DNA from 3 places in the Pontibacillus sp. HN14 genome. Region 1 is predicted to be linked to each of the others. Evidence: riboswitches for the same ligand, from Rfam matches in the RefSeq annotation. Region 1 holds a riboswitch; each other region holds the start of a gene.

Region 1 (5,756 bases):
GGTGAGAACTTCGGCTGTGGCTCATCTCGTGAGCACGCTCCGTGGGCGCTTGAAGATTATGGCTTTAAAGTCATTCTTGCCCCGAGCTTTGCTGACATCTTCTTTAACAACTGTGTGAAGAACGGCATTCTCGCTGTCACACTTCCAGAAGAAGAGATTAAACAGCTCATTCAAAAAGCAGAAAATGAAACGTACCATTTGACCGCTGACCTTGAAAATCAGGTTATTTACGACAATGAAGGATTTAAGACGTCGTTTGAAGTCAATGAGTACCAAAAAGAAATGTTGATCAATGGGTGGGATGACATTTCCGTCACCCTCACCCATGAAAATAAGATCAAGCAATATGAATCTAACAAAGTAGGAGTGTGAAGACATTGGGAATTGCTTAACAGGAACCAAAATCACGGAGGCGATGGAACATCTTAAAGACGTGGTCCACCGCACCCCCTTAACCACATCAACATCAATCAACGAACGAACAGGAAAACAAGTCTATTTCAAGATGGAAAACATGCAAAAAACAGGCGCATTTAAAGTTCGAGGGGCTAGCTTTAAAGTTTCTCAATTAACAAACGAGGAAGCAAAGCGTGGTGTCATCGCTGCCTCTGCAGGAAATCATGCACAAGGTGTCGCCTTAGCTGCCTCTAAACGCGGGATTAAAGCAAAAATCTTTATGCCTGAAGGGACACCCCAGGCTAAAGTGAGGGCAACAGAAAGCTACGGAGCAGAAATTGTCTTAACCGGCGAATCCTTCCAAGAGTCCTTCGAGGCTGCTTGTGAGGACCAACGCCAGAATGGCAGCGTCTTTATTCATCCTTTCGATGATTATGACGTGATGGCCGGTCAGGGTACGATTGCTCTTGAAATGCTTGAACAAAATCCATCCCTTGATACGCTAATTGTCCCAATTGGAGGTGGTGGACTGATTAGTGGCGTGGCTGTAGCAGCAAAATCTGTTAAGCCGTCAATCAAAATTATCGGCGTACAGTCTAGAGGCGCAAGTGCCATGTACAATCAGTATTACAAACAAGGCCCTTCCACCTTAAAAAGTGTTTCCACCATTGCAGATGGAATCGCCGTGAAGAAACCTGGAGAAAACACGTTCCCACTCATCAAGAAATATGTTGATGAGATCGTAACCGTATCTGAAACACACATCGCCGATGCCATCGTGACGATGCTCGAGCGAAACAAGTCCCTTGTAGAAGGAGCCGGAGCCTCTGCACTTGCAGCGTTACTTGCCCACGGCTCTCACATCCATTCGAATCAAACAGGCATTATCGTAAGTGGAGGCAACATGGACCTCGCCCGATTACCGATGATTCAGGAACTGAGCCAACAACCTGAACCAAGCCCTGTGCCAAACGCTCACAAAAGCTCCCCTTTTGTAGCATCTTGAAAGCTATAACAAAAGCGGAAGCGCCCGGTTAGCGCCGTATAGACTGGACTGAACCGGCGATGAGATCTAGGAAACACGGTGAGCCACCGGCGAATCGATGTTGACTGATCGACCAGAGGTGAGGGAAGTCTACTAGGTGCTGGGCGCTGGAGCTGGATGAACAAAAGCGGAAGCGCCCGGTCAGCACCGTATAGACTGGACTGAACCGGCGATGAGATCTAGGAAACAAGGGAAAGAGCCCATGCCTTATTGGTATGGGCTCATTTTTAGTGAAGTCGTGACAGGCCTATGTTGATCTGTAACCTTTTGAAGAGCTTTTCACCATAAAAGGTCACAGATTCCCTCTATCCGTTACCTTTCATGAGTCACACTTCGTCAAAAGGGCATAGATTCTTCCCCTCTCTTCCCTTTTAAGTACTAATTCCACAAAAAAGGTCACAGATCAAGCTCTTCTCTTCCTTTTTGAAGCTTCACCCCATGTAAAAGGTTATAGATCTATCCATGGTAACCATTAAGCTCTCCGTATACTCAACCGCTCCCCTACTCTCGAAAGCACAAACCACCCAAGAAAAGCCCCTGAAAGACTGCTTACGAAAAACGGTGGTAAAAACGCAAGAGCTCCAACAGAAGTCCCCATAACTACTTTGGCATACAGAACGGCAAAGAGCGCCCCGATCACACCTGAGCCCACTACTTCGCCTAGTACGGCCAACCCTTTTTTCTTCGAGACCTTATATAAAATACCTGCCAAGAAGGCACCGATCATTCCTCCTGGAAAAGCAAGGAGTGTCCCGAGTCCTAAGAGAACACGTAAAACGCCAATCATAAACGCAATCGCTACGGCCGGTATAGGTCCAAGCGTTACCGCAGCTAGCACATTGACAACGTGTTGGACAGGGTAGGCTTTAGCTACTCCAGCCGGAAACCATAACATTTGTGCCCCTAGTGTTCCAATCGCAACAAAGATAGCCATGGTCGTGATCATTCTTGTTTTGTTCATCCATTTCTCTCCCTTTCTGACAAGGGGAAACAAAAAAGCCAGATCTATAATAGACCTGACTTCGAATGGTAGAGTATACAGACGTGTCGCCTGACTACTTCCCTCCGCTGGTATGACCCAGATCAGGTTCGTAAGAGTCAGAAAGCTCGCTTGCTCTCCTCTCAGCCCATTCAGGCTCCCCTAGTAGTTTCATAATGTATTAAACTTTGTTAATCAGATTAACACAAACTTCCACCTTTGCAAATCTTTTTTATGAATGGTCGTTCTTTGTGAATGTATGTTTCTTTTCAGTTATATCAGTATTAAGTATTGGTTCGCTGGTTTTACTTCCCCCTCTCCCATTAAGGCATGTTTCCGTTCTTCTTTTTTTTCGTAAAGGTGGTCCGTGAAACTGCGAGACTCCTGTGGGAGAAAGAGGTCGACGAGACCCCGGACTGAACGAAGTGATGGAGGAGGCTCGACAGCTCGCCCGCGGAAAGGGAGTAGTTTCACGGACCACCTTACTCTCAATTACATTAACGGAAACATTTCTGAATCTCCCCCTACCAATTTCTATCACAGTAGACAATCCAAGGAAACCTATGTTAAGGTAACGGTACAATATAGGAAGTCCACTAGGGGCGCCCATTTTTTTGGCTGAGATAAGGAGTCATCCTTGGTCCCTTTGAACCTGATCTGGTTAGTACCAGCGAAGGGAAGTGGAGTCGGTTGGATTTATCTATATATGATTTTGAGAGCGTCCATTTGTTGTACTCTCTTAATCTATACTTTCGTAAACCCAAAAACCGCTCCAGTTCTAAGGAGCGGTTTTTTTATATTTATCCCCCAACCCCCTCCCTCCTCACTACCTGGTTCACTTCCTATAAATAAAAAACCAGGAGGAACAATCATGTCATTTACTGAACAACTTCGTCACGACGCACACCCTATTTTCGAAGCAATTTTCAACCATCCGTTCGTAAAAGGAATCGGAGAAGGCAACTTGCCAAAAGAAGCTGTCGCTCACTATGTTAAGGCAGATGCAGAATACCTTCATGCCTTCATGAATGTGTACGGCACTGCGATCTCGAAGTGCACGGACAAGGAGGACATTGCGTTTTTCAAAGAAAATATTGAATTTGTCCTTCATAGCGAAATCCATCCACACCATAATCTTTGCACATATATCAACACGCCCTATGAAGATTTACAAGGATACCCTCTGCCTCCTACGGCTGATCATTATATTAAACATATGAAAACGACTGCCCATGAAGGAACACTTGGTGAGATTCTGGCAGTGCTCCTTCCATGCCCTTGGACGTACCTTGAAATTGGACATTACCTGATGGATCACGTTCAGCCAACACCGGAGCACCCGTTCTATGAATGGATTACGTTTTATGTAAACGATGAAATCCAAGATACGACAAACCAACTGCGCAGTAAATTAGACGCTTGGGCAGAAACTGCTTCACCAAGGGAGAAGAAAGCGATGAAAGATGCCTTTATTAAGAGCTGTCAATTGGAATGGGCGTTTTGGGAAATGGCCTACCGCCAGGAAACGTGGCCGACATCTGCTATTAAAGAGGTGACCCGTCATGCGTAGCGTAAAAGGAGCTCTAACGATTGCCGGCACAGATCCAAGCGGTGGTGCTGGCATACAGGCCGATCTGAAAACATTTCAGGAACTAGATGTGTATGGCATGTCTGTGATCACTTCAGTCGTTGCCCAAAACACGATGGGCGTTAGAGGGGTTCGTCATTTAGAAGCAGATTTTATCAAGCAACAGCTTGAAGCTGTCACAGACGACATGCCTGTGCAAGCTGTCAAAACAGGGATGATTGCAAATGCCAAGATGATTGAAACGATAGCCAATCATTTACGCCCCCTTCACCTCCCCCTTTGTGTGGATCCTGTTATGATCGCTCAAAGCGGTGATGCACTAGTGGATGACAAAGCGCTTCAAACCATGCGGGATCAATTGCTTCCCCTCGCAACAATCGTTACGCCAAACATCCCTGAAGCGGAAGCATTAACCGGGAATAGCGTGAAATCTGAGGAAGACCGGAAAGAGGCAGCGAAGAGAATCGTGCATGAATTTGGCTCTTCTGCGGTTGTGATTAAAGGGGGGCATTTGAACGGAGAAGCGACTGATCTCTTCTACGACGGGACGAGGTTCGAAACGTTTACATCCCCCCGCTTTGAGACAAAGCATACCCACGGGACAGGGTGCACCTTTGCTGCGGCCATCACAGCTGAGCTCGCAAAAGGGGAAAGTCTGAAGGAAGCCGTTAAAACAGCGAAGTCCTTCATCACGCTTGCCATCCACCATACGCTTGAGATCGGTCAAGGCCAGGGCCCTACAAACCACTGGGCTTATAAAGAAACCATTCGGAAAGGAGAATATGTGTAATGTCTTATTTACAAAAACTGAGGGAAACGACGCCACTCATTCATAATCTGACGAATGAAGTGGTGATGAACTTTACTGCTAATGGGTTATATGCCATTGGGGCAGCGCCTGTTATGTCAAAAGCATTAGATGAAGTTTCTGATATGGCAACCATCACAAACGGGGTTCTTTTAAACATCGGTACCCTTACTTCAAGCGACGTTGAAGCGATGTTTCTTGCAGGAAAAGCCGCAAATAAAAAAGGAATTCCGGTTGTCCTTGACCCAGTAGCTGCTGGCGCTACCTCGTATCGCCTTGAAACATGTCATAAACTTCTTGAAGAACTTGATATTACAGCGATCCGCGGAAATGCAGGTGAGATTGCCGCATTAATCGGTGATGAACAGTGGGCATCACGAGGTGTAGACGCTAGAGGCAATGGAGATGTCGTAAGCCTCGCACAAAAAGCTGCAGCCACCTTCCGTACCCTTATTGTGCTGACTGGCGAAACGGACGTGATTGCTTCTGAGGATGAAACGGTGGTATGCCGAAACGGGACACCTCTCCTTGGGTCCGTGACAGGTACAGGATGCTTGTTTAGTTCTGTGCTGACTGCCTTCCTCACCCTTGAAGGCCCAGCAATTGAAAAGGCAACAGAAGCGATTAGAACGTATACCGTCGCAAGTGAAATGGCCGCAGAACACCCACAGGTGAAAGGCCCTGGAACGCTTCATCCTTATTTTCTTGATGCGTTATATGCGATTACTCCTGAGGATGTCGAAAAGAGACTAGTCCGATGAAGAAAGAAGATTTAAAGCTCTACTTCATTATGGGTAGTCAAGACGCTACACGGGACCCACGGATGATTTTACAAGATGCCATTAAGGGTGGAATCACCTGCTTTCAATTTCGTGAAAAAGGTCCAGGATGCGCATCAGGAGCAGCAAAAGTAAAATTAGCGCAAGATTTGAGAAGGATC
Region 2 (5,756 bases), on a different contig from region 1:
TAGCTGCTGATTCGTATAAAGCTTCAATAATTCTTTGAACAAGCGTTCCTTGGTGGGTGTGTCCACTCGTTTTTTGACCCATAAGAATCGATTCAATAAAGTGGTGCACCATGTCTTTATGGGCATTGCCCTTATCCACATAGGGAGGCGTGAGATCCAGAAGGGTATCGTGTTTTTCCTGATACATCGTGAGCGGAAAAACATCCGCCCCTCCCTGGTCACCCATTACTTTTAGAACTCTCGCATCCTTATCAGCAATGTTCGCCGCGAAGGAGGATTCAAATAAAAGGGAAGCGCCGTTTTGGAACGCAATCATGCCCCGGGCCATGTCTTCGACGGAAAAGTTCTCATGATCCCATTCCCCTAAGAGACCTACACCAGGACGTTTCCCAATTTTATCGTACGTCACTCCAAGTACCGTTTTTGGTTCCGGATACCCCATCAAATACAAGGCTGAATCAAGCATATGGATGCCATTATCGATTAGCGTTCCACCACCTTGAAGCTCCTTGTTCGTAAAGACGCCCCAGCCTGGGATGCCTCGCCTTCTGTTCCATTTCGCTTCCGCTGCATAGATCTCTCCCATTTCCCCTTCATCTATGAAACGCTTCACTGTTTCGACTTCCGGACGAAAGCGAAAGTGGAATCCATACATAAGGTGCTTGCCTAATCGGCTTGCCGCTTCTTCCATCTTCTCTGCATCACTCGATGAGATCGCTGGTGGCTTCTCACATAACACGTGGCAACCTGATTCCATCGCGGCGATCGCCTGCTCCGCATGAAACGCGTTCGGGGTGCAAATGCTGACCGCATCTAAATCCATTTCACGAAGCATATCCTGATAATCTTCGTACGCATGGGAGATGGAGAACTCACGGGCACAGTCTTCAGCCTTTTCCTTATTGTGATTCGCCACGGCAACGACTTCTACTGCATCTCCGTAGTTTTGATAATTGGGAATATGAGCACTCCTTGCGATGCCTCCTGCGCCGATAATCCCAATTCTAAGTTTCCGATTCATATCGTTCGCCCCTTTATCCGTTATAGTAAGCTTGTACCATTTCATCCATCACTCGGTTCGTCCGAAGCGCAGAACGCCTGGTACTCGGTGATTCTCCTTCTCCTAACAGCTCATCGACAATCGTTTGAATCAGGTGCTGCTGAATCGGACTTGGGCGATCGATATGAAATTCCTCTGTTCCGAAACGATTGATTAATTTGATTGGCACTTCATCAAACGTTGAGAAAATAATTTCCCCTTTCGTCCCAACAATTCGGTTTCGATCTTCATTCTTATAGGAAGAAAAGTTCCACACACCAGTTCCCATAACCCCGCTTTCAAATCGGAACGTTCCACTTACACTATCTTCAGCAGGGTAAGAAGCTGCCAGATTGTCCGCATACCCTTTTACCTGTTCAATTGGTCCAAGAAGAAAGTCAAAGAGGTCAAGTGTATGAGAAGCGACGTCGTAAAATAAACCTCCACCGCTCACTTCAGGCCGAACCCTCCAAGGCCATTCTCCGTTTTCATCCTTTTCTAATTGCCTCTGGGTTTGTTCCATCGTCACAAAGCGCACATCCCCGATGGCACCTTCATCGAGCAGTTCTTTTACTTTAAGAAAACGAGGCAGACGGCGGCGATAATAGGCCACATATAAAGGCACATGATGTTCCTCACAAACATCGATCATCGCCTGGCATTCCTCTGTGTTCAGTGCCATTGGTTTTTCGACGTATACAGGCTTTCCCGCTTTCGCCACGAGGTCTGTATACTCCTTATGTGAACCTGGTGGCGTTGCTATGTACACCGCATCTACTTCAGAATCTGACACAAGATCATCTGCTTTGTCATACCACTTTGGCACGTTGTGTCGCTCTGCATAATCTTTCGCAAGCTCACCACTTCGTCTCATCACAGCCACGAGCGAACTGTTTTCCGCTAGTTGAAACCCTGGCCCGCTTTTCACTTCAGTCACATCGCCACAGCCAATGATCCCCCATCGAATCTCTTTCATATGTATGTTCCTCCTTCTTTTATAAAGCCCTTACAAAAAAAGTTACAAAATAATTTATTTCCCCAATTCCGACCAAGTGTAACCTATGAATGTAAAAAAGAGCAATCCCCTCAGCAAAGAGATTGCTCTTTGTCATTAATCTACGAAAACTTCCGCAAAGTGATTGTGAATTTGTCTCTTGTATTGCTCCACGTCCGTACCTTTTACTAGAGAAGAATCATACGGCTACAGGGCTATCTGTGACTTTTTAAAAGCACTTTGTTCCTAAAAGGTCACAGAGCCCACGTCTCTCTTACCTTTTCACCCTTTCAGCTGCGAAAAGGTCATAGATTCGACCTATCTGTTCCCTTTTGAAGTCATAAAGCAACGAAAATGTCACAGAGAGCGCTTCTCTCTTACTTTCCGAGCCCTTCTCCCCCGAAAAAGGGAACAGATCTCAGAATCTCTCCTCTACGAAAAGCCCTCTTGCAATTCCGAAACGAGTGTGGCAAAGTCTTAAGAGAAAGAGCGTTAATCATAATTTAATAGGAACACGTAACATGTAGGGGAACCAGTGTGACTGGTTGAGACGTCCTGTAGACAGACGGACCCTTAGAACCTGATCTGGTTGAGACCAGCGTAGGAAACATATCTAAACGTTTTTAATGATATGCACCCTAGGTATGGTACCTGGTGCTTTTTTTATTGGAAAATTTTCTACGATTCTCTAAAAGTCCCTTACCGTTTAACGCTCTCATTACAAAAGGGAGGAATCATTTTGAAGAAACTATGGATCTTGACGTGTCTAATCGTCCTCTTAACCGCTTGCTCAAGTACAAGTGGGGAAAATGGAGGCGAAAGGGAGTCTCTACAAGACGTGACACTTGTCCTCGATTGGACGCCAAACACGAACCACACCGGCCTATATGTAGCGAAAGAAAAAGGCTATTTCAAAGAACAAGGCTTGAATGTGGATATTATTATGCCAGGAGAGGCCGGAGCTGATCAGCTTGTCGCATCAGGGAAAGCAGACTTTGGCATTAGCGCACAGGAAGCTCTTACGAAAGCGCGCGTGCAGGACATCCCGGTCGTATCAATCGCAGCAATTATTCAGCACAATACATCAGGGTTCGCTTCTCCAGCGGAGAAAAATATTGAATCACCAAAAGATTTTGAAGGAAAGACATATGGCGGCTGGGGCGACCCAGTTGAGCAAGAAGTCATCTCTTCTCTAATGAAAGGAGAGAACGGGGATCCTGACAAAGTGGACATCGTGAACATGGGAAATACCGACTTCTTCACAGCCGTTGAGAGAGATGTTGATTTCGCATGGATCTACTACGGGTGGACAGGCGTTGAGGCCGAGCTCCGTGGTCAGGAATTAAACATGCTGTACTTAACTGATTACTCAGAGAAACTTGATTATTATACCCCCGTCCTCACAACGAACCAGAAACACATCGATGAAGATCCTGAGCTCGTTGAATCGTTCACGAAAGCCGTGTCCCAAGGCTATCAATTTGCGATCGACGAACCAGAGAAGTCAGCTAATATTTTAATAGACGCCGTACCAGACCTTGACAAAGAGCTCGTCAAAGCAAGTCAGAAATGGCTGTCACCGAAATACAAAGACGACGCGGAACAGTGGGGCGTACAAGATCAAGCCGTTTGGGAAAACTATACCGATTGGATGTACGAAAACGGGTTGCTCGACCAAGAACTGAAGGCAAGTGAAGCCTTTACGAACGAATTCTTACCAGAGGAGTGATGACAATGGCCAATTCATTAGTCAGTATTCAAATCATACCAAAGACACCAAACGGAGAACCAACCATTCCGATGGTGGACGAAGCGATTTCCATTATTCAAGAATCCGGAGTGAAGTACGAGGTCCATCCCCTTGAAACGACGATGGAGGGAGATCTATCCGAGCTGTTTCAGATCATCGAAAAGATGAATGCGCGCATGGTCGAACTAGGGTGCCTGAATGTGATCTCACAGGTTAAAGTGCTCTATCAGCCAAGTGGTGCTTCAATGGATGCGTTAACGGAGAAGTATTCCGAGTGAAACAAGCAGTCTTAAAAGGATGGCGGCCTGCACTGGTCATCATCCTTCTCTTTATTAGTTGGGAAGGCGCTAGTCGACTATTTGATATTCCAGAATGGCTCATCCCCTCCCCATTTCAAGTGTGGGAGGAAGGAATAGCCGGATGGTCGTTGTATAACCATCACCTCTACTCGACCATCTGGCTCACCGTGATTGGATTTCTGATCGGGTCCACGTTTGGCATCGTCGTGGCGATTCTTTTGCACGTCACCCCTGTGTTCCGAAACATGTTTTACCCGCTTATTATTTTCTCACAGAATATCCCGATCATCGTGCTCGCACCACTCCTTGTCATCTGGTTCGGATTCGGTATGTTGCCAAAACTGATCATTATCACACTCGTTTGCTTCTTCCCGATTGCCGTTTCAACGATGGACGGATTAAGACAGACGAGCACGGAATTGCTTCATTATATGAAAATGGCGGGCGCAACAAAACGCCAGACGTTTTGGAAATTAGAGTGGCCCCATGCGCTGCCTTCTTTATTCTCCGGGTTAAAGATCTCTGCTACATACAGTGTAATGGGCGCCGTCATTTCCGAGTGGTTAGGGGCGAAAGAAGGGATTGGCGTTTATATGACGCTCGCCTCTTCCTCATTCCGAACTGACCGAGTTTTCGTGGCGATCTTTTTAATTATGGTGTTGAGCCTCACTTTCTTTGCGCTGATCACACTCGTCGAGAAGCGAGTCATTGCCTGGAAAACGAAAGGAGTTGAGACAGATGGCTGAACTCACATTACAACACCTATCAAAGTCTTTTGACGGCCAACTCATTTTAAACGACGTGAACCTCCGGGTCGGAGATGAGGAATTCGTCTCCATCCTCGGCCCCTCCGGCAGCGGGAAAAGTACCCTCTTTAACCTGATCGGAGGCTTGTACCAACCTGAACAAGGCGAGATCACACTAGGTGGTAAAGACATTAAGGGCACAAGAGGATCGATTAGTTACATGCCACAAAGTCCTTCCCTTTTTCCGTGGCGGACGATTGTTGAGAACGTAATGCTCGGGAGTGAAATCGCAGGAAAGACAGACAAACGTGCTGCGCTCTCAATGCTTGACCGGGCAGGTTTATCAGGCTATGAGAACACTTATCCTCATCAGCTGTCTGGTGGAATGAAGCAACGAGCCGCTTTTGTCAGGAGTTTACTTAGCCCACAACCTTTGATCTGCTTAGATGAACCCTTCTCTGCACTCGATGAATTCACAAGGCTCGAGATGCAGAAATGGCTCCTTGATCTTTGGAGCGAGCATAAGCGGTCTGTTCTATTTGTGACGCATAACATTGAAGAGGCTCTGTTCCTATCTGACCGGGTTGTGGTGTTATCAGAACGACCGGCTACAGTACAAAGGGAATTTCAGGTTCCGTTTCCTCGGCCGAGGGAAGAGTCGCTTTTTTTATCAGAGGAGATGCTTCGGTGGAAGCGGGAGATTTATCAGGAATTGAAGGGAACAATACAGTGAAAAAAGCATTCCAACCATGTTGGAGTGCTTTTTTAGCATAGAACGATCGCTTATGAATTTTAGTAAGACATTCACCCATCCTCCTTCAGCGTTTGCTAAAAGAAATAACACTGATTCATCAAAAAATCGAAATGATTGCAATCCACATAAAGTGATGCTATTATTTTCAACAGTTCAATGGTTTTCGAACTATAA
Region 3 (5,756 bases), 120 kb from region 1:
ACATGGTTAGAGACTACTTCTGCTTCTCTCGAGGCAGACTCCTTCATATCATCTTCAGCTTCATCTTTAATCATATCTACCATTTCATTTTTTGACCATTCGTTGGCTACAAAGTAGATCCCTACAAACGCAATCTCTACTACGAGCAAAGGGATTAAAGCAACTTTTAAAAAGTTATTCCAAACCCATCGTGTTAACGAATAGGTCGAGTGGTCCTTAAACTTCATCAACATAAACTCCTAACTACTGTTCATCTACTTTATGTATCTTTACAATTATGACGATTCTTATTGATATACAGTCTTTTCCTATTGTAAGATGTTTTTTCAACAGAGACGAGTTTTCTCATTCCTTTTCAGCCCTATTATACCTGAATTCAGGAAGAAATGATGACCTTTCAAGCTATAAAACGTACCTCACACTACAATATAATAGGAATAGCGACAAAAAAAGCCCTTCTGTCAGCAGAAGGGCTTTTCTTCTATTTACATTTTTACAATCGTACGTCCTTTAACTTTGTTTTGAAGGATATCTTCAAGCGTCTGAGGAAGTTGTTCTAAAGAAATCTCATTCTCAATTTCATTCATTTGATCTGGTTTCAGATCAGTAGCCAGGCGATCCCAAACTTGTTTACGCATTTCCATCGGACAATATACCGAGTCAATTCCTAGAAGGTCTACACCTCGTAAAATGAACGGCATCACCGTTGTCGGAACTTCTACACCAGCTGTTAGGCCACTCACAGCTACAGAACCACCATATTGAATAGATGCCAACACACTCGCAAGTGGTTTACCCCCAACAGGATCTACAGCAGCCGCCCATGTTTGCTTTTGAAGTGGGCGCACTTTTTCAGGCGTTACTTCTTCGCGTGAAATCACTTCTTTTGCTCCAATTGATTTCAAGTAATCATGCTCTGATTCTTTTCCGGTAGAACCGACTACGTGATATCCTTTCTTTGCAAGCATTGCTACAGCCATACTTCCAACGCCCCCAGTCGCACCGCTCACAAGGACGGGTCCATCATCTGGTGTTAACCCATTTTGTTCTAAGCGGTGGACGGATAATGCAGCTGTGAATCCGGCTGTACCAAATGTCATCGCCTCGCGGAGTGACATCCCTTCAGGTAATGGAACGACCCAATCACCGGGAACACGTGCATATTCACTGAATCCTCCGTCGTGAGCCACGCCAAGCTCATAGCTTGTTACAATAACGTGATCTCCTTCTTTATAACGATCATCATTTGAAGATGTAACCTTACCTGCTAAATCAATACCAGGAACAATCGGATAATCCCGCACAACTTTCGCTTTCGCATTCGTTGCTAAACCATCTTTATAATTCACACTGGAATAAGCAACTTCTATAGTCACATCCCCTTCAGGTAAATCTGATTCTTCTCTTTCAACGACTTTTGTTGTGACCTTCTCTTCTTCTTTCATAGCTAATAAAGCACGGAATGTCATAAAATAATTCCTCCTCTATTGAAATCAATAAATTAGATCTTCTTTATTTACATTTTTATTCTGACTGGTCAAATTAAATATGTCAAAGGATTTGTCCCATTGGTATAATTTTTATACAATAGACCTATTACACGTGATTCGGAGGTTCCTATGAAAAAGCGAGAACAACAACGAAGAGAACAATTACTGCAAGCCACATTTGAAGCAGTAGCCGATAAAGGATATAGCACCGTGACTTTGCAAGATATCTCCACTTATGCCGGCGTCAGTAAAGGCGTAACAAATTATTATTTCAAGAACAAAGAAGATGTATTTGCTAACCTTTTAGAATGGTTAACTCAGAAAATTTACCAAAAAGAAGCAAGCGCTGTTCAAGAAGCTGAGTCAGCCGAGGAAAAACTACAAGCTTATGTGAATGCTGTTTTTGTTGGTCCAAAAGAAAACGATCAGTTTTATAAGGTCTATTTAGATTTTTTGTCTTATGTACCTAAAATACCCCGTTTTCAAGAAATCAATCAGCATTTCTATTCCAATTGCTTTGAAATTGGAAAGTCCATTATTCTAAGAGGAAAGGAAGAAGGGATCTTTCTAAGCGTTAATTCCGACCAAGGAGCCAAAGCCATCCGAAGTCTAATTGATGGCTGTATTTTACAATGGCTTATGGCAGGAGACCATCAGCTACACGAGTATTACAAAACACTATGTTCTGAGTCTATTTACCGGTTATTAAACGACTAAAAAGCAGAAAAGACCTCCTTATCGGAAGTCTCTTCTGCTTTTCCTTTCTTGTATGCGAACTTGTGAACGTAGCTCTTCAATTTCAGCTACAAGCCCTGCAATCATCTCATCGCTCTTTCGAAGTTCTTCCCCGAGCATCTTAATCGTTTCTTCTTCCCATTGAAATGGATCTCCATTTTTAGGGGTTACAGGTAATTCGTAGTATTCCTGTCCCGCTTCATTCTCATCTTGGCTTAAGTGAATCACAACTCGACAGTGGTCATCACCAGTGGCAATTCGTCGCTCAAGATGGACTTTAGAGTATCCAAAATGACGAGATGCGACCCCTCCAAATACACTAGAAGTCATCTGACACAAATGAGGAGCATCTTTGACCATTTCTCCAAATGGGCATTTTATTCCTTTTACAACGATACGCTCAGGCGTAACTTCTTCTATTTCAAAATGTCCTCCGATGTCGTTTTTAATAGCAAGAATGACATTCACATACTGATCTACAGATCGCGTGGATTTGTCATCTACATAATGTCCTTCAAGCCATTCACCTGTACGGATTCCTAATTGTTTAATATATTCTTCAGCCTGTGCACCTACAGCCTTTTCATGTATTGATGCATATTGAGTAAGTAGTTTAGAGAGAAATGTTTGCGCTGTTAATGTCTGTTTTTGACTCATATGTTAATTTCCCCCTTTTAAAAGATACATTCCACATACACCTTTACCCTCTTCTAGAAAAAACGAACCTATTTTTTGCAATTAATATATTAGATTCCTAATTTACTCATTTATCACTAGAAAGAACATCTTGTTATTTCATATTAAGATCTACTAATCAAGTATTCCCTTTCACGACTTGCTTTCCTCAAACACGGCCTTTTCAAACTCTATATTAAAACAAAAGCGTGCCGCAGATCGTCTTTTCTCTCTGCGACACGCCTTTTTATCTTGAACCTGTTATGAGTTACACAGATTTCGCGGTTTGGGACCCGCCAAAACGGAGCAACTTCGGCTGTTTATATAAAATGATATTCAATATGACTGCACTAATAATAAACGATGGCAGCATATAACCAATATTATAGGTTAAGGAATAGTACCAGACTGCTGTGCCTTCTGGCGCAAAGGAAGAGAAGAACACAATCCCACCTATAAAGTGACTCATAAACCGAAGTGCACTTCCAAGTAATGTGCCCATTACAATATAAACTGTGAACGACTTTGCATGACCATCCCGAACAGCTTTAAGCGCTGGCTTAGAAAAGATTCCTGCTATACCAACCACAGCATAAGCAAGAGGATAGTCCATCACATATTGGACAGGGTGGACTATAAATGGATTAATCAATGAATTAAAAATCCCCACTAAAAGTCCTGTTGTAACGCCACCTTTTAACCCCCATCGATAAGCCATAAAGAAAATAGGAACCATGGCAAAGGCAATGGATCCGCCTTGGACCCACAACGGAATAGTTAAAAACGGTAAACTTAAAACTGCACCTAGAGCCGCAAACATCGCTACCTCTACTAAAAATAAAATCGGACTATGTTTCATCTGAATCGCCTCCCTAAAATAAAAATGCACACAAAAAAAGCAATGCAAGGGAGAGCTTTAAGATGGATAGTCCGTTTGCATTGCGCCATCACTAAAGCCACATCCCTACGCTAGTACTAACTAACAGGTTCAGAGGGTCAGAACGAATCGTTCAATCTCAGCCTAGCGGCTCCCCTTGTGGTCTTCTTACGTATGCTTTTTTTGTTACTTCCTATTATAGGGGAACATCACAAAGGACTCAAGTAATCATATGAAGATAAATACATTTTTTATCCAATATTTTCATAATTTTGTGGTATACTAGTAAATGGTATCCAAACCACTCTCCTATTCTACTTTTCCCAAACCCTTTCCCCAAACACCCGTTCTTCTATCGTTTCCACGCTTGATTTGCACAAATCCTCATTTAAACCTTTCAAAACCCGTGCCCATTCTCCTATTTTTCTCTAAAAGCGATTCCTTTTACGCCCTCCCCTTCCCTATCAATCTTTTATTGTCCCAAAGAAATTCTTTTAGACCCGTTATACAATAGAGTCAACTATTTAAGGAGGGATTCTATTGAAACGATTGGTCATTGCACTACTTAGCTTTATGTTCGTCTTATCTTTATCCATAGGACCAAGCAAAATTTCGGCTCAGCCGTCAGAGAAACCCCAAGACTATTTAATTGGGTTTAAGGCTGGGGTCGATCACAAAGAAGTATCTACCATTCATAAGGTTGGCGGAAAAGTGAAGCATCAATTCAAGTATATGAATGTTGTTCAGGCAAAACTCCCCCCTAAAGCTGTAGAAGCTCTTAAGAAGAATCCAAATGTTGCTTATATTGAAGAAGATGCTAACGTACAAGCTTACGGGCAGACAACCCCGTGGGGCATTCCCGCAATCAATGCTGACGATGTTCAAGCAAGCGGGAATTCTGGTAGCGGAATTAAAGTAGCAGTATTAGACAGCGGAATCAGCGCTAGTCATGAAGATTTACAAGTAGCAGGTGGCGCAAGTTTCGTAGATGGTGAACCGGACCCATTTAATGATGGAAACGGTCACGGTACACACGTAGCTGGCACAATTGCAGGTGTCAACAATTCCCTTGGTGTCATCGGGGTAGCCCCATCAGCTGAACTTTATGCTGTTAAGGTATTAAACAGCAGCGGCAGTGGTTCTTACAGCGGAATCGCAAAAGGGATTGAATGGGCCGTCGACAACAACATTGACGTTGTAAATATGAGTTTAGGCGGAAGCCGTGGCTCAACAACATTAGAACAAGCAATGGATCAAGCTTACCAACAAGGTGTTTTGTTAATAGCCGCGGCTGGAAATGAAGGATCTAAAGGAAAAAAGAATACCATCGGATATCCAGCTAAATACGCATCTGTTGTTGCTGTTGGAGCAGTAGATGAAAGCTTGAACCGTGCCTCTTTTTCTTCCGTTGGTGAAGAATTAGAAGTAATGGCACCAGGAGCTAATATTTACAGTACACTACCAGGCAATACTTACGGCTCTTATAACGGAACGTCAATGGCGTCCCCGCATGTAGCCGGTGCTGCAGCACTCATTTTAGCTGAGGACAGCTCTCTTACTAACCAAGAAGTGCGCAGCTTACTAAATAGTACCACAACGCCTTTAGGCGATGCTTTCTATTACGGGAATGGACTCATTAACGTACAGGAAGCAGTAAATGCAGCTACTACTACTTTTGCAGTAGCACAATAAATGAACTTTCCCCTTCGTTCCCCGGCCATGCCGGGGATTTTTTTGTGTTCCATAATCCTTATAGCTAAGAATTTTTAGTAGTAAAGGGCCGATACGATTGATGAGTGCTTGGGCTTGCCCAGGGTCAACTCGCTCTCCTAGATTGAAATGTGCAAGCTTGGTGCCTAGGACCGTACGGATAAGACAGCTTTTTGGAAAAGGCGTTTAGCCTTTGGAAAAAAGATGACTTATCGCGCTAGGTCCTCCACGCTGGAACTGAACTGGCTCTTCTGCCCACGGGAGTTTAG

The links. A riboswitch is a leader RNA that binds a small molecule or an ion and turns the genes downstream of it on or off. The one in region 1 is predicted to bind thiamine pyrophosphate.
Region 2: another riboswitch for thiamine pyrophosphate. It lies ahead of LQ226_RS12360 (ABC transporter substrate-binding protein); the one in region 1 lies ahead of thiW (energy coupling factor transporter S component ThiW).
Region 3: another riboswitch for thiamine pyrophosphate. It lies ahead of thiT (energy-coupled thiamine transporter ThiT); the one in region 1 lies ahead of thiW (energy coupling factor transporter S component ThiW).

Annotation. Positions count from the first base shown of each region.
Region 1 is NZ_JAJOLR010000001.1:177,075-182,830, reverse strand. Features, by position in the region: gene leuD (3-isopropylmalate dehydratase small subunit) at 1-372, shown strand, start outside; gene ilvA (threonine ammonia-lyase) at 416-1,402, shown strand; gene thiW (energy coupling factor transporter S component ThiW) at 1,914-2,402, opposite strand; TPP riboswitch at 2,485-2,594, opposite strand; TPP riboswitch at 3,009-3,116, shown strand; gene tenA (thiaminase II) at 3,292-3,990, shown strand; gene thiD (bifunctional hydroxymethylpyrimidine kinase/phosphomethylpyrimidine kinase) at 3,983-4,798, shown strand; gene thiM (hydroxyethylthiazole kinase) at 4,798-5,577, shown strand; gene thiE (thiamine phosphate synthase) at 5,574-5,756, shown strand, end outside.
Region 2 is NZ_JAJOLR010000003.1:232,789-238,544, forward strand. Features, by position in the region: gene LQ226_RS12350 (Gfo/Idh/MocA family protein) at 1-1,021, opposite strand, end outside; gene LQ226_RS12355 (Gfo/Idh/MocA family protein) at 1,035-2,015, opposite strand; TPP riboswitch at 2,549-2,657, shown strand; gene LQ226_RS12360 (ABC transporter substrate-binding protein) at 2,773-3,762, shown strand; gene LQ226_RS12365 (thiamine-binding protein) at 3,768-4,061, shown strand; gene LQ226_RS12370 (ABC transporter permease) at 4,058-4,828, shown strand; gene LQ226_RS12375 (ABC transporter ATP-binding protein) at 4,821-5,561, shown strand.
Region 3 is NZ_JAJOLR010000001.1:295,372-301,127, reverse strand. Features, by position in the region: gene LQ226_RS01515 (hybrid sensor histidine kinase/response regulator) at 1-227, opposite strand, end outside; gene LQ226_RS01510 (NADPH:quinone oxidoreductase family protein) at 486-1,469, opposite strand; gene LQ226_RS01505 (TetR/AcrR family transcriptional regulator) at 1,620-2,207, shown strand; gene LQ226_RS01500 (methanogen output domain 1-containing protein) at 2,226-2,882, opposite strand; gene thiT (energy-coupled thiamine transporter ThiT) at 3,169-3,759, opposite strand; TPP riboswitch at 3,845-3,945, opposite strand; gene LQ226_RS01490 (S8 family peptidase) at 4,312-5,469, shown strand.